4 regions of the Streptomyces sp. NPDC017056 genome follow, and region 1 is predicted to be linked to each of the others. Evidence: riboswitches for the same ligand, from Rfam matches in the RefSeq annotation. Region 1 holds a riboswitch; each other region holds the start of a gene.
What was found. Region 1 has a riboswitch for cobalamin ahead of ACH4OW_RS22165 (ribonucleoside-diphosphate reductase subunit alpha). Riboswitches for the same ligand answer to the same signal wherever they lie in the genome.
Positions count from the first base shown of each region.

Region 1 (7,017 bases):
GTCCGCCTCTCCCCGGAGGGCGAGGCCGAGGTGGTCTGGGGCCGCCGGCTGGACCCGGCCCGTATCGAGGTGCTCTCCATCCCGCTGCCGTCCTCGGGGCGGCGCTGGGGCGAGGTGGTGCTCCACGACGGCGTGCCGAACGGCGAGCGCACCACCGCGGCCGGCCCCTCCTTCCCCGTGTTCGACGAGATCGAACTGTGGGCGCCGTCCCCGGTGCCCACCTGGGTCGTGCTCCTGGAGGCCGCCACGGAGACCGACCGGGACGCCTTGGAGCGCCTGGCCGCCGACGCGGGCTTCGCCGCCGAGGACTGGTCCTCCTCCGTACGCCTGCTGTGCCGTACCTGCTCCGAGAGCCGGATGCCCAGCGACGAGGGCGAGGGCGAGCACCTGGACCCGCACGACCACAGCGAGCCGGGCCACCCCGGCCCGCTCGGCCACCGCACGGCGGGCTCCGGCTCGCTGTGGGTGCCGGAGCGCGAGTGCGGCATCGCGGCCCCCGCGGGCCTGGTGCGCGGCCTGCTGGACGGCTGGGTCGCGGACAGCCCGGACACCCGCGAGTGGCGCGATCTCGAAGAGGTCTGCTGAGCGCGCGCACGGTGCCCCGTAGGCTTGAGGACGAATAGTTCGGGTTTCCAGGAAGGCGTACGGCGGTCATGGCGCAACAGCCTGTTTTTGATCACAACGAGGAGCGGGCGGCGGAGGGCTTCGTCGACGACGTGACCGGCGCGGCCGAGCGGGAGGCGGCGCACCGCGAGCGCGGCACGTCCCGCCCGATCACCGTCGTCGGCAACCCGGTGCTGCACAAGGAGTGCAAGGACGTCACCGAGTTCGACGAGAAGCTGGCCCAGCTCGTCGACGACATGTTCGCCAGCCAGCGCACGGCCGAGGGTGTCGGCCTGGCCGCCAACCAGATCGGCGTGGACCTGAAGGTCTTCGTCTACGACTGCATGGACGACGAGGGCGTCCGGCACGTCGGCGCGGTCTGCAACCCGGTCCTGGACGAGGTGCCGGTCGAGCGCCGGGTGCTGGACGACTCCAACGAGGGCTGTCTGTCGGTGCCCGGTGCCTACGCCGAGCTGGCCCGCCCCGACTACGCCGTCGTCCGCGGCCGGGACATCGAGGGTAACCCGGTCGCCATCGAGGGCACCGGCTACTTCGCGCGCTGCCTCCAGCACGAGACCGACCACCTGTACGGCTACCTGTACATCGACCGGCTCTCCAAGCGCGACCGCAAGGACGCGCTCAAGCAGATGTCCGAGCGCGAGCCGCGCTACCCCGTCGTCGCCAACGACTGACGGCGCGGAGACGTACGCCGAAGGCGGGCCCCGGAGATGTCCGGGGCCCGCCTTCGTGTGCCGTGCGGAGCGGCGGCCTTCTCAGAACTCGTCGTCGAAGGAGACCGAGCCCTCGACGGCGACCTGGTAGGCCGAGGCGCGCCGCTCGAAGAAGTTGGTCAGCTCCTGGACGTTCTGCAGCTCCATGAAGGAGAACGGGTTCTCCGAGCCGTACACCGGCGCGAAGCCGAGGCGCTGCAGGCGCTGGTCGGCGACGCACTGGAGGTACTCGCGCATCGACTCGGTGTTCATGCCCGGCAGCCCGTCACCGCACAGGTCCCGGCCGAACTGGAGCTCCGCCTCGACGGCCTCCTTGAGCATGTCGGTGACCTGGCCCTCCAGCTCGTCGTCGAAGAGCTCGGGCTCCTCCGCGCGCACCGTGTCCACGACCGAGAACGCGAACTCCATGTGCATGGTCTCGTCGCGGAACACCCAGTTGGTGCCGGTCGCCAGGCCGTGCAGCAGGCCGCGCGAGCGGAACCAGTACACGTACGCGAAGGCGCCGTAGAAGAAGAGGCCCTCGATGCAGGCCGCGAAGCAGATCAGGTTCAGCAGGAAGCGGCGGCGGTCGGCCTTCGACTCCAGGCGGTCGATGGACTCGACCGAGTCCATCCACTTGAAGCAGAACTCGGCCTTCTCGCGGATGGAGGGGATGTTCTCCACCGCGGCGAACGCGGCCGCGCGGTCGTCCGGGTCGGGCAGGTAGGTGTCCAGCAGCGTCAGGTAGAACTGGACGTGCACGGCCTCCTCGAAGAGCTGCCGGCTCAGGTAGAGCCGCGCCTCGGGGGAGTTGATGTGCTTGTAGAGCGTCAGCACGAGGTTGTTCGCCACGATCGAGTCGCCGGTCGCGAAGAACGCGACGAGCCGGCCGATCATGTGCTGCTCGCCGGGCGACAGCTTGGCGAGGTCGGCCACGTCGGAGTGGAGGTCGACCTCCTCCACGGTCCAGGTGTTCTTGATCGCGTCGCGGTAGCGGTCGTAGAAGTCCGGGTAGCGCATCGGGCGCAGGGTCAGCTCGAAGCCCGGGTCGAGCAGGTTCTTGCTGCCGGTGGTGGCGGTGTGCGAGGCGGCCGCGGTCGTCTCGTTCTTTTCAGGTGCGGTGGTCATGGTTACTGGCACGCCTCGCAGGACTCGGGGTTTTCCAGGGAACAGGCGACGGCCTCGGGATCGGCCGCCTGAGCGGGTACGGGAGCGGTCTGCGCGCCCCCGCCCGTGCCGCGCGCGGACTGGGCGATACGGGTCGCCGGACGCGAGCGGAGGTAGTAGGTGGTCTTGATGCCGCGCTTCCAGGCGTACGCGTACATCGAGCTGAGCTTGCCGATGGTCGGCGAGGCCATGAACAGGTTCAGCGACTGGCTCTGGTCGAGGTAGGGCGTACGGGCCGCCGCCATGTCGATCAGCGCGCGCTGCGGGATCTCCCAGGCCGTGCGGTACAGCTCGCGGGTCTCGGCGGGAATCCAGTCCAGCTCCTGCACCGAGCCGTTGGCCTCGCGCAGCGCGTCACGGGTCCGGGCGTCCCACAGGCCCAGCGCCTTCAACTCCTCGATCAGGTACGCGTTGACCTGGAGGAACTCGCCCGACAGCGTCTCGCGCTTGAACAGGTTGGAGACCTGCGGCTCGATGCACTCGTAGACGCCCGCGATGGAGGCGATGGTGGCGGTCGGCGCGATGGCCAGCAGCAGCGAGTTGCGCATGCCGGTCGCCGCGATACGGGTGCGCAGCGCCGCCCACCGGTCCGCCCAGCGCGGCTCGGCGTTCGGGTAGTGGTCGGGGTGCAGCACGCCGCGGGCCGTGCGGGTCGCGGACCAGGCCGGGTGCGGGCCGTGCCGCTCGGCGAGGTCGGCGGACGCCTCGTACGCCGCGAGCATGATCCGCTCCGAGATGCGGGTGGACAGCTCCTGGGCCTCGGGCGAGTCGAAGTGCAGCCGCAGCCGGAAGAAGACGTCCTGGAGGCCCATCAGGCCCAGGCCCACAGGCCGCCAGCGGGAGTTGGAGGCGCCGGCCTGCTCGGTCGGGTAGAAGTTGATGTCCACGACGCGGTCGAGGAAGGTGACCGCCGTGCGGACGGTGGCGTCCAGCTTCTCCCAGTCCATCTCGCCGTTGTCACCCAGGTGGGCGGCGAGGTTGACCGAGCCGAGGTTGCAGACGGCGGTCTCGCCGTCGTCCGTGACCTCCAGGATCTCGGTGCACAGGTTGGAGGAGTGCACGACCTTGCCGGGCTCGGCGGTCTGGTTGGCGGTGCGGTTGGCGGCGTCCTTGAAGGTCATCCAGCCGTTGCCGGTCTGCGCGAGGGTGCGCATCATCCGCGAGTACAGGACCCGGGCCGGGACCTGCTTGACGGCGCGGCCCTCGGCCTCCGCCTTGCGGTACGCGGCGTCGAACTCGTCGCCGTACAGGTCCACCAGCTCGGGCGCGTCGCTGGGGGAGAACAGCGACCAGTCGGCGTCGGCCTCGACGCGGCGCATGAACTCGTCGGGGATCCAGTGCGCGATGTTGAGGTTGTGGGTGCGCCGGGCCTCCTCGCCCGTGTTGTCGCGCAGCTCCAGGAACTCCTCCAGGTCCGCGTGCCAGGTCTCCAGGTAGACGCAGGCGGCGCCCTTGCGCCGGCCGCCCTGGTTCACGGCCGCGACCGAGGCGTCCAGAGTGCGCAGGAACGGCACGATGCCGTTGGAGTGGCCGTTGGTGCCGCGGATCAGCGAGCCGCGGGCGCGGACCCGGGAGTACGACAGGCCGATGCCGCCGGCGTGCTTCGACAGGCGCGCCACCTGGTGGTAGCGGTCGTAGATCGAGTCCAGCTCGTCCAGGGGGGAGTCCAGCAGGTAGCAGGAGGACATCTGCGGGTGCCGGGTGCCGGAGTTGAACAGCGTGGGCGAGGAGGGCAGGTACGACAGGGTGCTGGTCAGGCGGTACAGCTCGGCGACGTCGGCGAGCGCCCGCTCGCTGTGGTCCTCGGCCAGGCCGCAGGCCACCCGCAGCAGGAAGTGCTGCGGGGTCTCGATCACCTGGCGGGAGATCGGGTGGCGCAGCAGGTAGCGGGAGTGCAGGGTGCGCAGGCCGAAGTAGCCGAACCGGTCGTCGGCGCCGTCCGCCAGGGCGCGGTCGACCAGTGCGTCCAGGCGGTCGGCGTGGGTGCGCACGAACTCGGCCGTGGAGTCGGCGATCAGGCCCTCGCGGTGGCCTGTGGCGACGGAGGCGGAGAAGGCGACCGCCCCCTCCGCGGCCGCCTCCTCCGCGATGGCGCGGGTCAGCAGGCGCGCGGCGAGCTTGGAGTACTGCGGCTCGTCGCCGATCAGGCCCGCCGCGGCCTCCATGGCCAGGGAGCGCAGTTCGGCCTCGTCCGAGCCGGGGTGGCGGCCGCGCAGCGCGGCGGCGGCGATCTTGCCCGGGTCGGTGGCGGCCAGGTCGGCGGTGAGGTCGGTCAGCGTGCGCAGCAGGGCGGCGCCGGGGCCGTCCTCGGCCCGGCCGTCGGCACCCTGCCGGGGCTGCGTGTCCTTCGCGGGCTGCACGACCTGCTCGGCTGCTGCGGGCTCCGTTGGCGCGATGGTCACGTGCTGCTCTCCCTCACTCGGCGGGGGCCTGGGGAGGAGCGCGACGGCCGCGTGCGGGCGTGCGGCACCCCCGGCACGGCAAGGGGCGCGCGGGCACACCGCGCAGCGTCCACCGGTCCAACCCGCGAGACCCGGACGTATCGACGACCGCGCCGGTCCTGGCGCGGGCGTGCTGTGGGCAGGTCTTCGGACTCACGGGTGCGGATTTACGCACTTCGTACACCGTTGCGGGACAGTTCCGGATTCGCACCGGATTCCCCTGCGACGACAGCGAGCACGAGCATACATCTTGTGCCGCCTCGTGCACCCACCCCCATATCTTGTGTCGCGTTGCGACGGGGTTGTCCGAAGCCGTGGTATTCGGGGGCCGTCCCGAGGCCATTCTCCGGGCCCAGCAAGGCGCCCCGCGGTCCGCTCCGGGGCCGCTTCCGGCCTGCCGTGGGGCGGTTCGCGGGCCGCCTGGACGGGGGCTGATGCAGGGGGCGTATTGGTGGCGCGGAACATCCCTGATGCGTTGACCGGGACCCCTGAAGCGTATTGGCTCCTTGTCTGCTCTGTCGCCCGATGGGGCGGGTGGGGGACAAGTGTGAGGGGGGAGACATGCGAAGAACCGGTGCGGCGCGTGGCGCGGTCCGGGTTGCGGGTCTGATGGCGGGGGTCTGCGTCGTGGCGGGCGCGCTGCCTGCCACGGCCGTCGCGGAGACGGCGGCGGCCCCGGCCACCGAGCGGGTCAGCGTCGCCGCGGACGGAACGCAGGGAAACGGTTTTTCGGGCGATCCGAGGCTCAGCGCGAACGGGCGGTTCGTGGCATTCTCCTCGGACGCCACCAATCTGGGACCCATCGACGCCAACGGCCAACAGGACGTCTACGTCAAGGATTTACGGACGGGAAAGGTCGACCTGGTCAGTGTCGCCAGTGACGGCACCCGCGGCGACGCCCTCTCCGGCTCGCCCGAGATCAGCGCCGACGGGCGGTATGTGGCCTTCTACTCCAGCGCGACGAACCTGGTCCCCGGCGACACCAACGGCGAGGGCGACGTCTCCGTCCACGACCGCCGCACCGGGCGCACCGTGAGCCCCACCGCGGGCGCCGGGACATCCCCGTACGGATACGGGGTCCAGAACTTCGCCCTCAGCGGCGACGGCCACCGCCTCGCCTTCGGCTCCCACCGCCCGGACCTGGTGCCCGACGACACCAACGAGCGCCTGGACGTCTTCGTCCACGATGTGCAGAAGGGAACGACGAAACGGGTCAGCGTGGCGAGCGACGGCAGCCAGGCCGACGGCCCGTCCGCCTTCCCGTCGATCAGCGCCGACGGCCGCCGGGTGGCGTTCACCTCGAAGGCGACCAATCTCACCCCCGCCCGGCCCGGCTTCCGCCGCCCGCCGCCGCAGGACCCCATGTACGTCCACGACCTGGCCACCGGGCGGACCAGGGCGGCGAGCCTGAGCACCACGGACGCCGTGGTCGGCGTGTCACCGTTCCCCCGGCTCAGCCCCGACGGCCGGTACGCGGTCTTCGCCGCCGTGGCCGACGACGTGGTGCCGGACGACACCAACGGCACGTACGACCTCTTCGCCCGCGACCTGGAACAGGGCACCACCCGGCTGCTGTCCCGCGCCCACGACGGCGCCCAGGGCAACGGCTGGTCCTCCGAAGGGCGGCTCAGCGCCGACAACCGGCGGCTCTTCTTCACCTCAGCGGCCGCCAACCTGGTGCCCGGTGACACCAACGGGCAGGTGGACGGCTTCGTCCGCGACCTGCGCAGCGGACGGGTCGAGCGGGTCAACGTCGGCGTGGACGGCGCCCAGTCGGCGTCCTGGACGAACATCGCCGTACCCGACGCCACCGGACGGCTGGCGGCCTTCGACTCGCGCGACGACGGGCTGGTGCCCGGCGACACGAACGGGACGGGCGACGTGTTCGTCCGGCGGCTGGAGCACTGACGTACCGCGCGCTGACGCGGCGGCGTACCCACGAGGAGGGGAACCCACCATGAGGACCACCCGCACCACCGCCCGGAGAATCGCCACCGTGACGGGCGTGTGCGCGCTCGCCGCGCTGCTGCCCGCGACGACGGCCGGCGCCCGGACCCCGCCGCCGTCCGGCACCGAGCGGGTCAGCGTCACCGCCG
Region 1 is NZ_JBIRPD010000011.1:270,981-277,997, forward strand. It holds gene ACH4OW_RS22150 (hypothetical protein) at 1-585, shown strand, start outside; gene def (peptide deformylase) at 654-1,295, shown strand; gene ACH4OW_RS22160 (ribonucleotide-diphosphate reductase subunit beta) at 1,377-2,441, opposite strand; gene ACH4OW_RS22165 (ribonucleoside-diphosphate reductase subunit alpha) at 2,444-4,882, opposite strand; cobalamin riboswitch at 5,042-5,183, opposite strand; gene ACH4OW_RS22170 (TolB family protein) at 5,483-6,829, shown strand; gene ACH4OW_RS22175 (TolB family protein) at 6,879-7,017, shown strand, end outside.

Region 2 (7,017 bases), on a different contig from region 1:
GGACGGAGCGGGCCCTCGCCTACCTCCGCGCGACGGTCGACCGGGTGGTCGCGGCGCACCGCTCCGGCGGCCCCGCCGACCGGAGCGATCTGGTCGGTGCGCTCGTCGCGGCCGGTGAGCGGCCCGCGCGGATCCGCGACACCGTCATGGTGACGCTGCTGGCCGCCCATCACACCACCGGAGTGGCGGTCTCGTGGACCCTGCATCTGCTGGGGCGCCACCCCGAGGTGGGCGAACGGGTCGCCGAGGAGCTGGACCGGGTGCTCGGTGACCGCGCGGTGCCCGGGTACGCCGACCTGCGGCGGCTCACGTATCTGGACATGGTCCTCAAGGAGTCGATGCGGCTGTTCCCGCCCGGTCCTTACGGTGCGCGGGAGACGACCGAGGACCTCGCCCTGGGCGATTACGAGATTCCGGCCGGGACGACGGTCTTCTACCCGTTCTGGGCCGTCCACATGAACCCCCGCTACTGGCCCGAACCCGAGAGGTTCGTGCCCGAGCGTTTCCTCGCGCGGGAGGTGGCCGGGCGGCCGAGGCTGGCCTACGTCCCGTTCGGCATCGGGCCGCGAAGCTGCGAGGGCGCCGCTCTCGCGACGGTCGAGGCCCAACTGGTCCTGGCCGTACTGCTCAAGCGGTTCCGGTTCCGGCCCGCGCCGGGGCACGAGGTGACGCCGGTCGAACGGTTCGTGCTGTGGGCGGCCGACGACATCCGCATGAACGTGAGCCCGCGGCCGTCCGCGTAGGCCGGTCGCGGCCCTCGTGTCCCATCTCACGTACCGCCATGTGAACAGGGGTGTCCGTGCGAGCCGCGCTCGATCTACTGTGTCCGTGCAGCTGGTTCGCCCTGCCCGCCAGGCAGGCGCGTCGTAAGAGGGAACCCGGTGGGAATCCGGGACTGCCCCGCAGCGGTGAGCGGGAACGACCGCCGTCATACGCACTGGATCCGGGCCGCGGATCCGGGAAGCGACGGCCAGTAGGTGTCCGCCGGACGACGATCCGGCAGGCGTGCCCGCGAGTCCGAAGACCTGCCCGTTGCCCGCGCGCGTCCATGCGTGCGCGGACATCCCGGTGACCCCGAGGGAGGGTCGGCGACCACAGCTGGCGGGCACGGGCGTCATCGGACGCCCCATGGTCCGTCCGGTCCGTCATTCCTTCGCGTTCTCGTCCCGTCGCCGGGGTTCGGAGAAGATCACGCTCGCGAAGGAGAGTTCCGTGACAGCGAAGCCCGCAGCCGCGGCAGCACGGGCCACCGTGTACGGCTACCCCCGCCAGGGACAGCACCGGGAACTGAAGAAGGCCGTCGAGGGGTACTGGAAGGGCCGCGTCACCGCGGACGCCCTGCTGGAGACCGCGAAGGACCTGCGCCGTTCGAACTGGCGGCAGCTGGCCGACGCCGGCATCCACGAGGTACCGACCGGCGACTTCTCGTACTACGACCACGTCCTGGACACCAGCGTCATGGTCGGAGCCGTCCCGGACCGGCACCGCGCCGCCGTCGCGGCCGGCGCACTGGACGGCTACTTCGCGATGGCGCGCGGCACTCAGGACGTGGCGCCGCTGGAGATGACGAAGTGGTTCGACACCAACTACCACTACCTGGTGCCCGAGTTGGGGCCCGACACGGTTTTCGCCGCGGACTCCGGCAAGCAGGTGGGAGAACTGGCGGAGGCACTCGCCCTCGGGCACACGCCACGCCCGGTGCTCGTCGGCCCGGTCACCTACCTCCTCCTGGCCAAGCCCGCCCCCGGGGTCGCCGCCGACTTCGAACCGCTGACCCTGCTCGACCGGCTGCTGCCGGTGTACGCCGAGGTCCTGGGCGATCTGCGCGCGGCCGGGGCCGAGTGGGTGCAGCTGGACGAGCCCGCCCTCGTACAGGACCGCACCCCCGCCGAACTCAACGCCGCCGAGCGCGCCTATCGCGTGCTGGGCGCCCTCGCCGACCGCCCGAAGCTGCTGGTCGCCTCGTACTTCGACCAGCTCGGTGAGGCGCTGCCCGTCCTCGCCAAGGCCCCCGTCGACGGTCTGGCGCTGGACTTCACCGAGGCGGCCGCCGGAAACCTGGACGCGCTCGCGGCCGTCGGCGGCCTGCCCGGCAAGCGCCTGGTCGCCGGTGTCGTCAACGGCCGCAACGTCTGGATCAACGACTACGAGAAGTCGCTGGCCACGCTCGGGACCCTGCTGGGCCTGGCCGGCCGGGTCGACGTGGCCGCGTCCTGCTCCCTGCTGCACGTGCCGCTCGACGCCGCCGCCGAGCGCGACATCGACCCGCAGGTCCTGCGCTGGCTGGCGTTCGCCAAGCAGAAGACCGCCGAGATCGCCACGCTCGCCCGCGGACTCGCACAGGGCACGCACACCATCGCCGCCGACCTGGCCGCCAACCGCGCGGACCTGGCCTCCCGCGCCGGTTCCGCGATCACCCACGACCCCGCGGTACGCGACCGGGCCGCCGCCGTCACCGACGCCGCCGGGCGCCGTGCGGCGCCGTACGCCGAGCGGGCCGCCGCCCAGCGCGCCCACCTGGGCCTGCCCCTGCTGCCGACCACCACCATCGGCTCCTTCCCCCAGACCGCCGAGCTGCGGGCCGCCCGCGCCGAGCTGCGTGCGGGGCGCATCGACACGGCCGGGTACGAGGAGCGCATCAGGAACGAGATCCGCGACGTACTCGCCTTCCAGGAGAAGGCGGGCATCGACGTCCTCGTCCACGGCGAGCCCGAGCGCAACGACATGGTGCAGTACTTCGCCGAGCAGCTCGTCGGCTACCTCGCCACACAGCACGGCTGGGTCCAGTCGTACGGCACGCGCTATGTCCGTCCGCCGGTGCTCGCCGGGGACATCTCGCGGCCCGAGCCGATGACGGTGCGCTGGACCCGGTACGCGCAGTCGCTCACCGACCGCCCGGTCAAGGGCATGCTGACCGGCCCGGTCACCATGCTCGCCTGGTCCTTCGTCCGCGACGACCAGCCGCTCGGCGACACCGCCCGCCAAGTGGCCCTGGCCCTGCGCGACGAGGTCGGCGACCTGGAGGCGGCCGGCGCCTCGGTCATCCAGGTGGACGAGCCGGCGCTGCGCGAGACGCTGCCGCTGCGCGCCGCCGGCCGCGCCGCGTACCTGGCCTGGGCCACCGAGGCGTTCCGCCTCACCACCGGCGGGGTGCGCGACCGCACCCAGATCCACACGCACATGTGCTACGCCGAGTTCGGCGACATCGTCCAGGCCATCGACGATCTCGACGCCGACGTCATCAGCCTGGAGGCCGCCCGCTCCCACATGCAGGTGGCCCGCGAGCTGGCCGCACACGGCTACCCCCGTGAGGCCGGCCCCGGCGTGTACGACATCCACTCCCCCCGCGTGCCGAGCGCCGAAGAGGCGGCGAGCCTGCTGCGCAAGGGCCTCGACGCCATCCCGGCCGAGCGCCTGTGGGTCAACCCGGACTGCGGTCTGAAGACCCGGGGCTGGCCGGAGACCCGCGCTTCGCTGGAAAACCTCGTCGCCGCCGCGCGGACCGTCCGGGCGGAGCTTCTCTCCTCCTGAACCTGGACGGGAGACGGCCGGGAGGGCGTGCTCAGGCGCCCTCCCGGCCGGCGCGGCGCACTCAGCGCACGGTGATGACCAGCTTGCCCGTGGTGCGGCCCGTCTCCCCCTGGGCGTGGGCCCGGGCGCCTTCGGCGAGGGGGAAGGTGCCGGAGACGTGGGCGCGGAGCCTGCCTTTTTCGGCGAGACCGGCGATGGCCTGCATCCCGGCCCGGTCGTGTTCGACGAGCAGGGTGACGGCGCGGACCTGTGCCTTCTCCGCCTCGGCCCGGGTGTCCTCGGCGCCCGGCAGCAGGGAGACGAGGATGCCGCCGGGGCGGAGTACGCCCACGGATCGGGTGGCGGTCTCCCCGCCGAGGGCGTCGAGGACGACGTCGTAGCGCTCGTCCGTGTCGGTGAAGTCCTCGGAGCGGTGGTCGATGCAGGCGTCCGCGCCGAGCCCGCGCAGGAAGTCGTGCTTGGGGGCGCTCGCCGTCCCGGTGACGTGCGCGCCGCGCTCCTTGGCGATCTGTACGGCGAGATGGCCGACACCGCCGGCCGCGGCGTGGATCAGCACCCGCTGCCCGGCCCGGAGGTCCGCGGTCTCGACGAGGGCCTGCCAGGCGGTGAGCGCGGCCAGCGGCAGCGCGGCCGCCTGGACGTGGTCGATCCCGGCGGGCTTCGCGGCGAAGGCCCGGGCGGGGCCGGTCACGTACTCGGCGTGGGAGCCGGCCCCGTACGGGTAGGGCAGCATGCCGAACACCTCGTCACCGGGCCGGAAGAGGGTGACGCCCATGCCGGTCTCCACCACGGTGCCGGAGACGTCCCAGCCGAGGGTCAGCGGCGGGGGCGGCAGGAAGATGCTCAGGGCGCGGTGCTTGAAGTCCGTGGGGTTGAGTCCGGCCGCGTGCACGGCGACGAGGATCTCCCCGGGGCCGGGTACGGGCCGGGGAAGCTCGGTCAGGCGCAGCACCTCGGGGCCGCCGAGGGCCGTCTGGTGCAGGGCGAGCATCGTGGGGGCGCCGTCCGGGGTGTTGCGGTTTTCGGGGGCGTTGCGGTTTCCGGCAGTGTTGCGGTTTTCCGGGGTGTTCGTCGAAGTCATGCCTTGATCCTGGCCGTGCGGACCGGCCCCTGGCGATGGCAAGAACGTCAGCTTCCGATACATTCCTGCCATGCTCCTCGACCCTGCCGCCCGCCCCGCGTCCGCCACGCCCTCCCGGACCCGTGACCTCGCCGACCGCGTCGCCGAACTGGACGGCCTCATGCGCCCTGACCCGCGGCCCGGCGCCCACAAGGTCGTCGTCCTCGCCCTCGACGGCGTCTACCCCTTCGAACTCGGCATCCCGCACCGGGTCCTGGGGTCCGCCGACGGCCGTTACGAGGTGCTGTCCGCGAGCGTGGACGGGCGGCCCGTGCGTACCGACTCGGACCTGACCGTCACCCCCGGGCACGGTCCCGAGGTGCTGGCAGCGGCGGACACCGTGGTCATTCCCCCGTACGCGGTCTCCCGGGCCGCGGCGGCCGCACCGGACCCGCAGGCCCTCGCCGCCCTGTCCCGCGTCCGCCCCGGCACCCGCCTGGTGTCCATCTGCACCGGTGCCTTCCTGCTGGCCGCCGCCGGCCTCCTGGACGGGCGCCGGGCCACCACCCACTGGGCGCTCGCCGGCGCCTTCCAGGAGCTGTTCCCCCGGGTCGAGCTCGACGCCGGCGTGCTCTTCGTCGACCACGGCGACGTGCTGACCTCCGCCGGGGCGGCGAGCGGCGTCGACGTCTGCCTGCACCTGGTGCGCCAGGACCACGGCAGCGAAGTGGCCAACCAGGTCGCCCGTTGCTGCGTCGTGCCGCCGTACCGGGACGGCGGGCAGGCGCAGTACATCGAGCGGCCGCTGCCGCCGGCGAGCGCCACCGGCACCGGGCCGACCCGCGACTGGGCGCTGGGCCGACTGGAACTGCCGCTGACGCTGGACGAGTTGGCCGCGCACGCGGCGATGAGCACCCGTACCTTCGCCCGGCGCTTCCGGGAGGAGACCGGCATGAGTCCCGGCCGCTGGCTGACCCAGCAGCGGCTGCGGCGGGCGCGGCACCTGCTGGAGTCCAGCGACCTGCCGGTGGACCGGATCGCCCACGAGGTCGGCTTCGCCACCGCCACCTCGCTGCGGCGGCACCTGGCGGCGGAGGCGGGGGTCGCCCCGTCGGCATACCGGCGCACTTTCCGCGCCGGTACGCCGACGGGGCGACCCCAAGAGCCGGCCTAGGGCCTCACGTCGGCGTCACCGCGTGTCCCGGCCCTCGTCGCCGGTCACGGGATACGGCACGAAGGTGCTGCTGTTCTCGTCGATGGCCAGCGGCCGGCCCAGCGGGGGTACGGCGCGCTGGGGGCAGTCGAGACGTTCGCAGACGCGGCAGCCCATGCCGATGGGCGTGGCGGCGGAGGCGTTGTCGAGGTCGAGGCCGTCGGAGTAGACCAGCCGGGAGGCGTGGCGGATCTCGCAGCCGAGGCCGATGGCGAAGGTCTTGCCGGGCTCGCCCCAGCCGCCGCGGTGGTGGGTGACGGCACGGGCGGTCCACAGGTAGCGCTGCCCGTCCGGCATGGCCGCGACCTGGACGTGGATGCGGCCGGGGGTGGCGAACGCCTCGTACACGTTCCAGAGGGGGCAGGTGCCGCCGGCGCGGGAGAAGTGGAAGCCGGTGGCGGACTGGCGCTTGGACATGTTGCCGGCGCGGTCGACGCGTACGAAGGAGAACGGGACGCCGCGCAGCCGCGGGCGCTGGAGGGTGCTCAGGCGGTGGCAGACGGTTTCGTAGCCGAGCCCGAACCGGTCGGTGAGCCGCTCGATGTCGTAGCGGGCCTCCTCGGCGGCCGTGTGGAAGGCGCGGTAGGGAAGGACCAGTGCGGCGGCGAAGTAGTTCGCCACGCCGATCCGGGCCAGCGACCAGGTGTCGGAGCCCTCCGGGAAGTCCTCGGCGGCCAGCGTGGACAGCTCGTCGCCGTATTCGAGCAGGGCGAGCTGGGTGGCCATGCGGAACGCCTGCTGGCCCGGGCGCAGTCGGCCGGACAGGTGCAGTACGCGGGCGGCGGGGTCGTAGTGGTGCGGCTGCGCCGAGTCCGGGGCGATGCGTATCCCGTGGTGTCCGGTGAGCCGCGCTGACAGGGCCTGGAGCACCTCGCCCGGGCGGATGCCGATGGCGTGGGCGAGGTCCTCCGCCGCCAGGTCGGCGTCGTGGAGGTAGTTCTGCCGCCGGTAGAAGAAGTCCCGGATCTCTTCGTGCGGCGAGCGCGGCGAGCACGACCCGGCGCCGTCCCGGCCCTCCGTCGCCACGGCCAGTTGCTCGGTGAGGGCGTGGTTGCGCCGGCCCAGTTCCAGCAGGACCGCGGCCACGGCCGGCATCCGGTGTGCCAGCTGTGCCAGGTCGGACGGTGCGACCTGGGCCGCGGCGACCTCGTTGGCGAGGGTTTCCCTGAGGTCGGCGACGAGCCGGCTGGTGTCCCGCTCCGAGAAGAAGGCC
Region 2 is NZ_JBIRPD010000031.1:51,877-58,893, forward strand. It holds gene ACH4OW_RS36910 (cytochrome P450) at 1-743, shown strand, start outside; cobalamin riboswitch at 819-1,048, shown strand; gene metE (5-methyltetrahydropteroyltriglutamate--homocysteine S-methyltransferase) at 1,213-3,531, shown strand; gene ACH4OW_RS36920 (NADP-dependent oxidoreductase) at 3,593-4,612, opposite strand; gene ACH4OW_RS36925 (GlxA family transcriptional regulator) at 4,683-5,765, shown strand; gene ACH4OW_RS36930 (short-chain fatty acyl-CoA regulator family protein) at 5,781-7,017, opposite strand, start outside.
Region 2: it holds a riboswitch for cobalamin, as region 1 does, so the genes downstream of both, metE (5-methyltetrahydropteroyltriglutamate--homocysteine S-methyltransferase) here and ACH4OW_RS22165 (ribonucleoside-diphosphate reductase subunit alpha) in region 1, are expected to answer to the same signal.

Region 3 (7,017 bases), on a different contig from region 1:
GGCGCCCGGGCCGGTGGCCGAACCCCTCGTCGACGAGGTCGTCGACCGGCTCCGCGAGCTGGGTGCCGAGGTGCAGACGGGCCGCTTCGGCGCGGACATGAAGGTGTCCCTGACGAACGACGGCCCGTTCACGGTGCTCCTGGAGGTCTGAGCCCCCCAAACAGGCCCTACGGCTCGACCACGACCTCCTGGGCCGCCGCCGTGGTCTCCGCCAGCAGCTCCGCGTCGACGGGCACGTTGCGCTTGACGAGGGCCAGGGCGATGGGGCCGAGTTCGTGGTGGCGGGCCGAGGTGGTCACGAAGCCGAGCTGGCGGCCTTCCGCGCCGTCGGCGGCGAGGCGTACGGGGGCGCCGTGCGGCGGCAGGTGCACCTCGCTGCCGTCCAGGTGCAGGAAGACCAGGCGGCGCGGCGGCTTCCCCAGGTTGTGGACGCGGGCCACGGTCTCCTGGCCGCGGTAGCAGCCCTTCTGGAGGTGCACGGCGGTGCCGAGCCAGCCCAGCTCGTGGGGGATGGTGCGGTGGTCGGTCTCCATGCCCAGCCGCGGCCGGTGCGCCTCGACGCGCAGCGCCTCCAGGGCCAGGGTGCCGGCCGCCGGCCCGTTGGCCGCCGCGAAGGTTTCCAGTTCGCCGCGGGGCAGGAACAGGTCCCGGCCGTGCGGGGTCTCCCGTACGACCGCGTCCTTCGGGGCCTCGGCGATGGAGCCGGCCGGCAGGTGGACGACCGCGTAGTCGTCCGTACGGTCGGCGACCTCGACCCGGTAGAAGAACTTCATGCTCTCCAGGTAGGCGATCAGCGCCTCCTCGGTGCCCGGCTCGGTGTGCAGCCAGGTCGTCTCCCCGTCGTCGACGAGGTAGAGGGCGTGCTCGATGTGGCCGTTGGCGGAGAGGATCAGGGCCTCGGTGGCGTGTCCCGGCGCGAGGTCGCTGACGTGCTGAGTCAGCAGCAGGTGCAGCCAGCTGAGCCGCTCGGGGCCGCTGACGGTGACCACGCCGCGGTGCGAGAGGTCGACCAGGCCGCGGCCGTCCGCGAGGGCGCGTTGCTCGCGGAACAGGTCGCCGTAGTGGGCGGCGACACCTTCGTCGGGGGCCTCGGCCGGAACGGCACCGGGCAGCGACAGCAGCGGACTGGCTTCACGTTGGCGCGGCATACCCCAAGCGTACGACCGGCTAGGAAGCGGGCACCGACCCGCCCTCCGCGTCCGGGCCGCCGTCCGTGCCCGACCCGCCGTCCGTGTCCGACCCGCCGTCCGGCGCCGGCGCGGTGTCCTTCTCGCCGCACGCCGCGCAGCGCCCGAAGATCGCGAAGTGCTTGAGGTCCGTGTCGAAGCCGAACGTTTCCCTGAGCGTCGTCGTGAACGGTTCGGCGATCGACAGGTCGGCCTCGATCACTTCCGTGCAGTCCCGGCACACCAGGTGGATGTGGTGGTGCCGGTCGGCGAGGTGGTACGTGGGGGCACCGTGCCCGAGGTGGGCGTGGCTGACCAGTTTCAGTTCCTCCAGCAGTTCCAGGGTCCGGTAGACCGTGGAGATGTTCACGCCGCCCGCCGTCCTGCGCACCTCGGTGAGGATGTCGTCGGGGGTGGCGTGCTCCAGCTTGTCCACGGCCTCCAGGACGAGCTGGCGCTGCGGGGTCAGCCGGTAGCCGCGCTTGCGGAGGTCACTCTGCCAGTCGGTGGTCACCACGCTCCCAGTGTAGGAGGGCGGTCAGCCGGTGCGTACGCCGCGCAGGTAGCCGGAGAGCGCGGTGACGGCCGCGGGATTGCGCGGGCTCTCCACCAGATCGGCGTAATCCATGACGTAGATGCGGTCGTTTTTGATCGCCGAGACGTTCTTCAATGGCGCGTACGACTTGAGGAACGACTTCTTCTGCTCGGCGGTCGGCGTGCCGTAGTCGTTGATCACGATCACGTCGGGGTTGCGCTCGACCACCGACTCCCACCCGACCGTGACCCAGGAGTCCTTGAGGTCCTTCATGACGTGGTCGCCGCCGGCCTTGGTGATGATGTCGTGCGGCCCGGCGAAGCGGCCCGAGGTCAGCGGCTTGTCCTGGCCGCCGTCGTAGAGGAAGACGGAGGGCCGTTCGCCCTCCTTCGGCGCCTTGGCCTGCGCGTCGGCGACCTGCTTGCGGTACTTGGTGACCAGCGCCTCGGCCCGGTCCTCGACGTCGAAGATCTTCCCGAGGGTCCGCAGGTCGGTGTAGAGCGCGTCCAGCGGCGGCATCACGCCGCGGGCGCGGTCCCGGCCGCCGTCGGTCCCGTTGCGGCAGGACTCGGTGAGCACGTAGCTGCCGATGCCGAGCTTCTTGAGGGAAGCGGGCGTGACGCCGCTGTCCTCGCCGAAGCCGTAGTTCCAGCCCGCGAAGACCAGGTCGGCCCTGGCGTCCAGGGCGATCTCCTTCGTGATCGCCTTCTTGGACAGCCACGGCACCTTGGCGTACGCGTCCTTCCAGGCCACGGCGTCGATGTCGCCCCGGTACTCCGGCGTGACGTACCCGGCCATGTGGTCCTCCAGGCCGAGCGCGAACATGATGTCGGCGATGCCGATGTCGTTGGTGACCACGCGCCGCGGCGCCTTGTCGTACGTCGTCTTCGTACCGCAGTTCTCGACCGTGACCGGGTAGTGCCCTGACCCGGCGCCCGACGCCTTGGCCGAGCCGTCCTTGCCGTCCTCGGCGACCTGCGCGCCGCAGCCGGTGAGCGCGGCGAGCGCGAGGGCGGTGAGCAGGGCGGCGGAGCGGTGGCGGGTGCGCATGGGGGTCCTCACAGGGTGGCCGGCGGGTCGGTACGGGCGGGCAGGCGGTCGAACAGCAGCTGTACGGCGCCGGTCTCGGGGTGCGGCACGCGGTGCGCGCGCACCCCGAACACCTCGGCCAGCAGCTCGGTGCCCAGCACGTCGTGCGGCGCGCCGGAGGCGACGATGCGGCCGCCGGAGATGACGTACAGCTCGTCGCAGTGCCCGGCGGCCAGGTTCAGGTCGTGCAGCGCGGTCAGCACCGTCAGCCCGCTGTCCCGCACCAGCGCCAGCAGCTCCAACTGCTGCGCGATGTCCAGGTGGTTGGTCGGCTCGTCCAGCACCAGCACCTTCGGGTCCTGGGCCAGCGCGCGGGCGATCAGCACCCGCTGCTTCTCGCCGCCGGACAGGCTCAGGAACGAGCGTTCGGCCAGGTGGGCGGCGCCGGACCGCGCGAGGGCCGCCTCGCACACCCGGAGGTCGGCGGCGCTCGGCCGCCCCGAGCCGCGCTGGTGCGGCAGCCGCCCCATCGCGACGACCTCGGCGGCCGTGAAGCCGAACTCGGTCGCCGACTCCTGCGGCAGCGCGGCCAGGTGCCGCGCCCCCTCGCGTACGCCCATGGCGTGCAGGTCGGCGCCGTCCAGCCGCACGGCGCCGGCGGCCGGGCGCAGCGCCCGGTAGGCGCAGCGCAGCAGGGTGGACTTGCCGCTGCCGTTGGGCCCGACCAGCCCGACGACCCGGCCGCTGCCGGCGTGCAGGGTGATGTCGTGCACGAGCCGGGCGCCGGCCACGTCCACGGACACCGCGTCGATGTCGATCCGCATCACGCACCGCCTCCGAAGGAGTAGCCGCGGCGCCGCATCAGCAGGACGAAGCAGGGCACGCCGATGACGGCGGTGAGCACCCCGACGGGCAGTTCCACGGGCGCCAGCAGCACCCGGCTCAGGATGTCCACCCACACCAGCAGCACCGCGCCCAGCAGCGGCGCCACGGCCAGCACCCGCCGGTGCCCGGCGCCCACCAGCATCCGCGTCACGTGCGGCACCATCAGCCCGACGAACCCGATCGCCCCGCTGACCGCGACCACCGCGCCGGTGACACCCGCCGTCACCACGAACAGTTCCCGGCGCAGCCGCCCCGGGTCCACGCCGAGCGCGGCGGCCGACTCGTCGCCCATGGCCAGCGCGTTCAGGCGGCCCGCCGAGGCCATCAGGTACACCAGCGCGGCGGCCACCGCGGCCGCGGCGATCGGCACCGAGCCCCAGCCCGCTCCGCTGAGGCTGCCGAGCAGCCACATCATCGCGGACCGCGCGGCCTCGCCGCGGTCGGCGGCGAACACCATCAGGGTGGCGAGGGCGGAGAAGCCGTAGTACATCGCGGAGCCGGTCAGGACCAGCCGCAGCGGCGTCAGCCCGTGCGCGCTGCGGGCCGCCAGGTACACCAGCGCCATCGCCAGCAGCGCCGAGCCGAAGGCGGCGGTGGACAGCGCCCAGACGCCGAGCGCGGCCAGTGAACCGAAGAGCAGGACGGCGTTGGCGCCGACCGCGGCGCCGGAGGAGACGCCGAGCACGAAGGGGTCGGCGAGCGCGTTGCGGACCAGCGCCTGGACGGCGACGCCGATCGCGGAGAGCCCGGCGCCCACGACGGCGGCCAGCACGGCGCGGGGGAAGCGCAGCTCCCAGACGATGGTGTAGGCGGAGACCTCGCCGGCGGAGATGGTGCCGCCGCTCAGGCCGGCGCCGAGGTAGCGCAGCACGTCGCCCCAGCCGACGCCGGAGGCGCCGAGGCCGACGCCGCACAGCAGCGAGCCGAGCAGGGCGGCGGTGAGCCCGGCGACCAGCGGGCCGGTACGCAGCGGCGCTGCGCGGCGCGGCGCCGTCGCGGGGGCCGGGGGTGCGGCGGTACGGGCGGGGGCGGCCAAGGGACCAGCGCCTTCGGCTCGGGCCGTGTCCGTACGGGAAGGGGCCGTGGTCCGAGGCGCGAGGCCGGCGGCGGCGTCCCCTCGCAGTCCACGGCGAGTTGTCGGAACGGGCGCCCCCGCGGGCGATCGGGCTGGCGGAAACAGGGTTCCGCTCACCGTTGCGGGTCAGCGCCGGACTCTCACCGGACTTTCCCCGCGGGGCGCTCTGCGTCTGTCGTTATGGAGAAGACGGCTGTTACTTGAAGAAGGCGATGCCGTCGTCCGGCAGGTCCTTGAGGTCCTTGGCCCACTCACTGGGGTCGACGACCTTCTTGAGGTGCGCGGACATGTACGGGCGCAGCGGCACCTCGGGGGTGGTCTTCTCGCCGACCCACATCAGGTCGCTGTTCACGTACCCGTACAGGCGCTTGCCGCCGCTGTACGGGCCCGAGGCGGCGGTGCGCGCGACGGCGTCGGTGGCCAGGTCGATCTGCGGCTTCTGGTCGGCCAGCTCGCCGTACCAGACCTCCGCGACGCCACCGTCGCGGATCATCACGACCTCGACCTTGCGGTCCTTGTCGATGCGCCAGTAGCCGGCCTCGGTCTCCAGCGGCGCGACCTTCTTGCCCTCGCCGTCCAGCACCCAGCTGTGCGAGGTGTATTCGAGGAAGTCGCGGCCGTCGTGCGTGAAGGTGACCTCCTGGCCGAAGTTGCACTTCTCGGTACCGGGGAAGTCCGCGACGCCCGCGCCCTCCCAGTTGCCGAGCAGGAAGGCGAGGGGCACGAGGGCCGGGTTCAGGTCGGACGGGATCTCGATCATGAGCTCAGGCGATCTGTATTAGGGGGAAAAGGCAGGGGCGCGCGAAGCGCTCGTATGAAGGGCGGTGGTGGTGACGGGCGGGCGGGTCTCTAGCGCTGGCCCTGGTACAGCTTCTTCCAGGTCAGCCCGGCGAAAGCGACGACGCCGACGGCTACCAGGACGAGCAGGGTGGTGAAGACTGCCTCAAGCACGAGCGCGCTCCTCGGACGGAGTGAGGTATTACGGACCGGGAGCGAGTCTAGTCGGCGTGGCCGAGGGCAGCGCTGTGAGGTCCGCCGCGCGCCCTAGAGTGGCCGTATGGCGAAGAAGCTGGTGATCAAGGTGACAGCGGGGGCCGACGCTCCCGAGCGCTGTTCGCAGGCGTTCACGGTGGCGGCGGTCGCCGTGGCGAGCGGGGTGCAGGTCTCGCTGTGGCTGACCGGGGAGTCGGCGTGGTTCGCGCTGCCGGGCCGGGCCGCGGAGTTCGAGCTGCCGCACGCGGCGCCGCTGCCGGACCTGATCGACTCCATCACGGCGGGCGGCGGCACCATCACCGTGTGCACGCAGTGCGCGGCGCGCCGCGACATCGAGGAGAAGGACCTCATCGAGGGCGCCCGGATCGCCGGGGCGCAGGTGTTCGTCAGCGAGGTCATGCCGGACGGCGTGCAGGCGCTGGTGTACTGACGCAGGTGTACTGACGCTGGTGTACTGACCCGCGGCGGTTCAGCGGCGGCCGGTGCCGGGGCCGTGGTCGTCGATCTCGCGCCACCAGCGGTCGGACTCCGGGTCGCCGGACTCGTCCCACCAGCGTTCGCCCGGCTCCCTGCGGTTGCCGACGATCGCCGCGAACGGCGGGATGACCATGGCGACCACGCACATCGCCACGGCCGCCGGCACGGACCACAGCCGGACCACGCCCCACGCCAGCACGAACAGGGCGATGCAGACGCCCATCAGGGCGAAGTACCGGCGGTGCCGGCGCTGCGCGGGCGGGCGCTGGTGCGCGTACATGACTCCACCGTAGGTCGGGCCGCGGCCGCTGGGAAGCGCGGCGGGCCGCACCCCCAGCCAAGGCGTCCAAACCCCTGGGGTGCGGCCCGGCGGCCGTACGTGCGTACGTATGGGTGTCGCCGTCAGACGGCGATGGCGACCTCCGCGAGACCGCCGTGCTGCGCGACGACGGTGCGGTCCTTCGCGGTCGCGCCCGGAACCAGGGCGCGCAGCGTCCAGGTGCCCTCGGCCGCGTAGAAGCGGAACTGCCCGGTCGCCGAGGTGGGGACCTCGGCGGTGAACTCGCCGGTGCTGTCCAGCAGCCGCACGTAACCGGTGACGGGCTGGCCGTCGCGGGTCACGCTGCCCTGGATGGTGGTCTCGCCCGGCTTGATCGTCGAAGCGTCCGGGCCGCCGGCCTGTGCTCCACACATATGGGTACTTCCTTGGTGGGTTGAGGGGTACGGGGAGGCGGTGCGCTTACTTCGCGGCGCCGAGCTCGATCGGCACGCCGACCAGCGAGCCGTACTCGGTCCAGGAGCCGTCGTAGTTCTTGACGTTGCTCTGGCCGAGCAGCTCGTGCAGCACGAACCAGGTG
Region 3 is NZ_JBIRPD010000007.1:18,980-25,996, forward strand. It holds gene dtd (D-aminoacyl-tRNA deacylase) at 1-151, shown strand, start outside; gene ACH4OW_RS14365 (YgfZ/GcvT domain-containing protein) at 168-1,148, opposite strand; gene ACH4OW_RS14370 (Fur family transcriptional regulator) at 1,168-1,683, opposite strand; gene ACH4OW_RS14375 (ABC transporter substrate-binding protein) at 1,705-2,751, opposite strand; gene ACH4OW_RS14380 (ABC transporter ATP-binding protein) at 2,760-3,554, opposite strand; gene ACH4OW_RS14385 (FecCD family ABC transporter permease) at 3,554-4,651, opposite strand; cobalamin riboswitch at 4,751-4,891, opposite strand; gene ACH4OW_RS14390 (FABP family protein) at 4,887-5,450, opposite strand; gene ACH4OW_RS14395 (DsrE family protein) at 5,748-6,113, shown strand; gene ACH4OW_RS14400 (DUF3099 domain-containing protein) at 6,153-6,440, opposite strand; gene ACH4OW_RS14405 (DUF1416 domain-containing protein) at 6,563-6,853, opposite strand; gene ACH4OW_RS14410 (sulfurtransferase) at 6,900-7,017, opposite strand, start outside.
Region 3: it holds a riboswitch for cobalamin, as region 1 does, so the genes downstream of both, ACH4OW_RS14385 (FecCD family ABC transporter permease) here and ACH4OW_RS22165 (ribonucleoside-diphosphate reductase subunit alpha) in region 1, are expected to answer to the same signal.

Region 4 (7,017 bases), on a different contig from region 1:
GCGCGACGCGGACGGGGCCGCCGAGGGCGGCGGTCATGTAGTGCACCGGCGGGAGTTCGGTGACGAGGGTGGAGACGGCGGTGGCGTGGGCGGCATGGGTGTGGACGACGGCGGCGGCCCCGGTGGCGCGGTAGACGGCCAGGTGCATGGGGAGTTCGCTGGTGGGCCGCAGGGTGCCGCGGACCTGGCGTCCTTCGAGGTCCACCGCGGTGAGGTCGCCGGGCCCGAGCCGGTCGTAGCGGACGCCGCTGGGGGTGACCAGGACCAGGTCGCCGACGCGGACGGAGACGTTGCCCGAGGTGCCGACGACCAGGCCGTCGGCGACCGTGCGGCGGGCGGTGTCGACCAGCTCGCGCCAGGCGCGGCCGAGGGCTTCCGGTTCCGTCATGCGTTGTGCCTCCGGTGTGCGGTGCGGGCGGTGCCCGGGCGTGCGCGCGGGCGTGGTGCGCGCGGGGCTGCCGACACCGTACGGGCCGGGAGCGGGGCCGTGGGGCGGACCCTCGTGCTCCGGTATCCGCCATGTCGGTATCGGCGGCGTGCTGACGGGATTGACCGAGCTTCGACCGGCTTGTGCGGATCTCCCGGTAGCCTTCGGGAGCTTGTTCGGATCGTTGTCATGCACGTCGCCACCACCCGCTGACCTGCACGTCGCCATCAGCCGTCTTGCACGTCGCCGTCCTGGGGAGATCCGGGGGGAATCATGGCCCGTGACCGCAACCGCCCTTCTGCCGCACAGCGCCCGGCCAGCCCGCCCCGCCGGTCACGCCGCCGGCTGGCCGCCGGAGCCCTCGTCCTGGGCACACTCGCCGGCACCCTGTGCACCGCCCTGCCCGCGGCGCCCGCCGCCTCCGCCGCGGTCAAGCCCGCCGGGCACGACGTCTCCTCGCACCAGGGGAACGTCAACTGGCGGGACGTACGGGCGAAGGGCGGCCGGTTCGTGTACGTCAAGGCCACCGAGTCGACCTGGTACCGCAACCCGTACTTCCCGCGGCAGTACCGCGGCGCGCGCAAGGCGGGCCTGCTGCGCGGCGCGTACCACTTCGGTGTGCCGAACGCGTCCTCAGGGCGCGCGCAAGCCCGGCACTTCCTGCGCAGCGGCGGCGGGTGGAGGGCGGACGGCCGGACGCTGCCGCCGGCGCTCGACATCGAGCACAATCCGTACGACCGGGAGCACGCCTGCTACGGGATGAGCGGCACCGCGCTGGTCCGGTGGATCAAGGCGTTCAGCAACGAGGTGCTGCGGCAGACGGGGCGGCGGCCGGTGATCTACACGACGGCCCGGTGGTGGAACGGCTGCACCGGCGGCAGCCGGGCGTTCGCCGCCACTCACCCGCTGTGGCTGGCCCACTGGCACGGCACGCCGGGCAAGCTCCCCGCCGGCTGGGCGTACCCGAGCATCCGGCAGCGCGCCGGGTCCGGGGCGCTGCCCGGCGACCAGAACACGTGGAACGGCACGGCCGCGCAGCTCAGGCGCTTCGCCCGGGGCTGAACGGCTGATGCCCGAGGGACGGGACGGGCGCCTTCGCGCGACCCCTCCGGGGGCGTCACCGCGGCGCCCGTCCCAGTTCACCTTCCGTTCACCCGTCGTCCGTACGGTCCCGAGCGTCACTGCCCATCGAACTGATTGCCTGGGTGAATGGAACACATCACGCTTCTCATCGGGATCGTGATCGTCACGGCCTTGGTGTTCGACTTTACGAACGGCTTCCACGACACGGCCAACGCCATGGCCACCACCATTTCCACCGGGGCACTCAAGCCCAGGACCGCGGTGGCGATGTCGGCGGTCCTCAATCTGGTCGGCGCGTTCCTGTCCGTGGAGGTCGCCAAGACCATCTCCGGCGGGATCATCGACGAGACCGCCGGCATCAGACCAGAAGTGATCTTCGCGGGGCTGGTCGGCGCCATCGTCTGGAACCTGGTCACCTGGCTGGCCGGACTCCCCTCCAGCTCCTCGCACGCCCTCTTCGGCGGCCTGATCGGCGCGACCCTGGTGTCCGTTGGCACCAGCGGCGTGCACGCCGACGCCGTGGTCATGAAGGTCCTCATCCCGGCCGTCGCCGCGCCGGTCGTGGCCGGCCTGGCCGCGCTGGCCGCGACCCGGCTGACCTACCGGCTGGCCCGCAACCGCGCCGAGGAGGACACCGCCAAGGGCTACCGCGCCGGGCAGATCGCCTCCGCCGCGCTGGTCTCCCTCGCGCACGGCACCAACGACGCGCAGAAGACGATGGGCGTGATCACCCTCGCGCTGATCACCGGCGGCGTGGTCGCCCCGCACGCCGACCCGCCGCTGTGGGTCATCGCCTCGGCCGGTGTGGCCATCGCGCTCGGCACCTACCTCGGCGGCTGGCGCATCATCCGCACGATGGGCAAGGGCATCACCGACATCCAGCCGCCGCAGGGCTTCGCCGCCCAGACCGGCGCGGCCGCCACCATCCTGGCCTCCTCCCACCTCGGCTTCGCGCTCTCCACCACCCAGGTCTGCTCGGGCTCGGTCATGGGCTCCGGCCTGGGCCGCAAGGGCGGCGTGGTGCGCTGGTCCACGGCGGGCCGGATGGTCGTCGCCTGGGGCCTGACGCTGCCGGCCGCCGGCCTGGTCGCGGCGGGCGCCGCGTTCCTGGCGGAGCAGGGCGACTGGGGCATCGCGACCGTGGCGGTCCTCGGGCTCGCCGTGTGCGGCGCGATCTGGGCGGCCTCCCGGCGCAAGCCGGTGGACCACACCAACGTCAACGAGGGCCCGGCCGCGGAGCCGGCGGGCGTCGTCACCGCCGCGCTGCAGGCCGTCGCCCCGCCGCCCGCCGGGCCGGTCGTGTCCGCGCCCGCGATGGCCGTCACCGCGGTCCCCGCGCCCGCGATGGCCGACGCGCCGCTCGCGGACCCGGTCGGCGCCGCGCCGGTGATCGCGGCCCCGGTGGCCGCCCACCCGCACGAGACCCACGCCCAGCGCCGCGCCAAGGCCGGCTCGGCGGCCGGCTGACCCGGCCGCACGGCACCCACCAAGGAACGAGAACGCGAATGAGCATCGACTGGGCAGCTCTGGGCCAGGTCTTCGGCGTCACGCTCGTGGTGACGGTCGGCATCGTCGGCCTGTTCACCCTGGGCATCGTCGGCACGTCCCGCAAGCCGCAGCAGGAGGGCGCGGCGGCGACCGCCGGCGGCTCCGGCGGGGCGGCGCGGGCCGGGGCGTACGCCTGCTTCGCGCTGTGCGCGGCGGCCGTGGCGTACGGCATCTATCTGATCGTCGCCGCCTGACCCGGCAAGCACCGCACTCGGGGCGCCCGGTGCCGCGGCCTTTCCGCCGCGGCGCCGGGCGCCCTTCGCTGTGTCCTGGGACACAGCGTCGCCACCGCCCCGCGCCGCAGGTCAAGCGCGAGTTGACGGGCTCTCGCGGAGCGTGGTGGACTGCCGGAGCCATTCGGCGACAGATGAGGAAGTCCGGTGAGAATCCGGCGCGGTCCCGCCACTGTCACCGGGGAGCGCCCCTCCACCAAGGGCCACGGTCCGCGTCGCAGCCGAGAGGTTCCCGTACGGACTGGAAGGCCGGGGGAAGCGCCGATCCGGGGAGCCAGGAGACTCTTGTCGCCGTACCCGTCGAACCAGGGCGCGGACCCTGAGTGAGGACCTACCGCCATGCCCGGCCGCAGTTCGCGATCTTCTGTGCCTTCCCCCGTACCGTCCCTCCGAGGCGCGACGGCGGTCTGATCCGATGCGTGCCGAACACGCCGGCTACGCGTGCGGCGCGGCCCTCGGCTTCCTCGGCGACCTGGTCGCGGGCGATCCCCGGCGCGGTCACCCGGTGGCCGCCTTCGGGCGGGCCGCGGCCGCCGTGGAACGCCGGCTGTGGCGTGACGACCGCGGGCGCGGGGCCCTGCACACCGCGCTGTGCGCCGGGGGGACCGCCGCGGGCGCCGCGCTCCTCACCCGTGCCGTACGCCGCTCCCCCGCCGCCTCCGTAGCGCTGACCGCCGCCGCCACTTGGTCCGTCCTGGGCGGCACCTCGCTGGGCCGCGAAGCGCGGGCCGTCGGCGGCGCGCTCGCCGTGGGCGACCTCGACGTGGCGCGGGAGCGGCTGCCGCACCTGTGCGGGCGCGACCCGCAGGCCCTGGACGGGCAGCAGATGGCGCGCGCCGTGGTGGAGTCCGTCGCCGAGAACACCTCGGACGCGGTGGTCGGCGCCCTGGTCTGGGGTGCGGTCGCCGGTGTGCCGGGGCTGCTGGCGTTCCGCGCCGTCAACACTTTGGACGCGATGGTGGGGCACAAGTCGCCGCGCTACCACCGCTTCGGCTGGGCCTCGGCCCGGCTCGACGACGTGGCCGGTTTCCCCGGTGCCCGGCTGACCGCCGCGCTGGCGGTCCTCGCGGGACCCGACCGGCGGGGCGCGTGGCGTGCCTGGCGGCAGGACGGCCCGTCGCACCCGAGCCCCAACGCGGGTCCGGTGGAAGCGGCGTTCGCGGGGGCGCTGGGCGTACGGCTGGGGGGCACCCTGGCATACGGCGGCCGGGTCGAGCACCGGCCGGTGATGAACGGCGCCGCCGGGCGCCCCGTAGCGGTACCGGACATCGAGCGGGCCGTCACGCTGTCGCGCCGGGTGAGCGCGCTGGCGCTGGCGGCCACGGTCGCGGGCCGGTGCGCGGTGGGGGCCGTACGGCGGGCCCGTACGGCCGGGAGGGCCAAGTGAGCAGCAACGTGCGGACGGCGAGGAGCGCCACGTGAACGGACCGGGTCAAGCACCGCTCGGCGGCGGGCTGCTGGTGGCGGGCACCACGTCCGACGCGGGCAAGAGCGTGGTCACGGCGGGCATCTGCCGCTGGCTGGCCCGCAAGGGTGTCAAGGTGGCGCCCTTCAAGGCGCAGAACATGTCGCTGAACTCGTTCGTGACGCGCGAGGGCGCGGAGATCGGGCGGGCGCAGGCCATGCAGGCCGCGGCGGCGCGCGTCGAGCCGAGCGCGCTGATGAACCCGGTGTTGTTGAAGCCAGGCAGTGACCGCAGCAGCCAGGTCGTCCTGATGGGCAAGCCGGTGGGCGAACTGAGCGCGCGCGGCTACCACGCCGGGCGTCAGGAGCAGCTGCTCGGCACGGTCACCGACTGCCTCCGGGAACTGCGCCGTACGCACGACGCGGTGATCTGCGAGGGCGCCGGCAGCCCCGCGGAGATCAACCTGCGGCGTACCGACATCGTGAACATGGGCATCGCGCGGGCCGCCCGCATCCCGGTCGTGGTGGTCGGCGACATCGACAGGGGCGGCGTGTTCGCGTCGTTCTTCGGCACCACGGCGCTGCTGTCCCAGGAGGACCAGGCGCTGGTCGCGGGCTACCTGGTCAACAAGTTCCGGGGCGATGTGACGCTGCTGGAACCGGGTCTGGACATGCTGAGAAGCCTGACGGGACGGCCCACCCTCGGGGTGCTGCCGTTCGCGCACGGCCTGGGCATCGACGAGGAGGACGGCCTCCGGGTGTCGCTGCGCGGCGCGGTCCGCGAGAGCGTGGTGGCGCCGCCGCACGGCGCCGACGTGCTGCGGGTCGCCGTCGCCGCCGTACCGCTGATGTCGAACTTCACCGACGTGGACGCGCTCGCCGCCGAACCGGGCGTCGTGGTGCGCTTCGTGGACCGCCCCGAGGAACTGGCCGACGCCGACCTCGTCGTGCTGCCCGGCACCCGCGGCACCGTCCGCGCGCTCCAGTGGCTGCGCGAGCGCGGCATCGCCGACGCGGTGCGGCGGCGCGCGGCCGAAGGGCGCCCGGTGCTCGGCATCTGCGGCGGCTTCCAGATGCTCGGCGAGCGCATCGAGGACGAGGTCGAGTCCAAGGCCGGCACCGTGGACGGGCTGGGCCTGCTGCCCGTACGCGTACGGTTCGCCGCGGACAAGACCCTGGCCAGGCCGTCCGGCGAGGCGCTGGGCGAGCCGGTCGAGGGATACGAGATCCACCACGGCGTGGCCGAGGTCACCGGCGGGCAGCCCTTCCTGGACGGCTGCCGGTCCGGATCGGTCTGGGGCACCCACTGGCACGGCTCCCTGGAGAGCGACGGCTTCCGGCGGGCGTTCCTGCGGCGGGTGGCCGCCGACGCGGGCCGCGCGTTCGTCCCGGCGCCGGACACCAGCTTCGCCGCGCTGCGCGAGGAGCAGCTCGACAAGCTGGGCGACCTGATCGAGGAGCACGCGGACACCGACGCGCTGCTGCGGCTGATCGAGGACGGGGTCCCGGCGGGGCTGCCCTTCGTGCCGCCGGGGGCGCCGCCGATACCGCCACCGCCCCGCACCCCGGCCGCACCCGGCGCGGCCTCCCCCGCACCCGCACACCGCACGTCCCTCGAAGGGGGTACTCCTTAATGGCATCGGTCCCTTACCCGTTCACCGCGGTCGTCGGCATGTCCGACATGCGGTTGAGCCTGCTGCTCAACGCCATCTCGCCGGCCATCGGCGGGGTGCTGGTCCGCGGCGAGAAGGGCACCGCGAAGTCCACGATCGTGCGCGGTCTGACGGCGCTGATGCCGGACGTCCCCGTCGTCACCGGGTGCCGCTTCTCCTGCGACCCGGCCGCGCCGGACCCGGCCTGCCCGGACGGTCCGCACGAGGCGGCCGGCGCGGAGGACCGCCCGGCCCGTATGGTCGAACTCCCCGTCGGCGCCTCCGAGGACCGCCTCGTCGGCGCGCTGGACATCGAGCGGGCCCTGTCGGAGGGCGTGAAAGCCTTCGAGCCCGGCCTGCTGGCGGACGCGCACCGCGGCATCCTGTACGTCGACGAGGTCAACCTCCTGCACGACCACCTCGTGGACCTGCTGCTGGACGCGGCCGCCATGGGCGCCTCGTACGTGGAACGCGAGGGCGTCTCCGTACGGCACGCGGCGCGCTTCCTGCTCGTCGGCACCATGAACCCCGAAGAAGGCGAACTGCGCCCGCAGTTGCTGGACCGCTTCGGCCTGACCGTGGAGGTCGCCGCCTCCCGCGAGCCGGACCAGCGGGTCGAGGTCGTCCGGCGCCGCCTGGCCTACGACGCGGACCCGGCGGGCTTCGCCGC
Region 4 is NZ_JBIRPD010000030.1:55,423-62,439, forward strand. It holds gene ACH4OW_RS36530 (class II aldolase/adducin family protein) at 1-388, opposite strand, end outside; gene ACH4OW_RS36535 (lysozyme) at 701-1,489, shown strand; gene ACH4OW_RS36540 (inorganic phosphate transporter) at 1,637-2,977, shown strand; gene ACH4OW_RS36545 (hypothetical protein) at 3,016-3,252, shown strand; cobalamin riboswitch at 3,426-3,576, shown strand; gene ACH4OW_RS36550 (cobalamin biosynthesis protein) at 3,707-4,678, shown strand; gene ACH4OW_RS36555 (cobyric acid synthase) at 4,710-6,329, shown strand; gene ACH4OW_RS36560 (putative cobaltochelatase) at 6,329-7,017, shown strand, end outside.
Region 4: it holds a riboswitch for cobalamin, as region 1 does, so the genes downstream of both, ACH4OW_RS36550 (cobalamin biosynthesis protein) here and ACH4OW_RS22165 (ribonucleoside-diphosphate reductase subunit alpha) in region 1, are expected to answer to the same signal.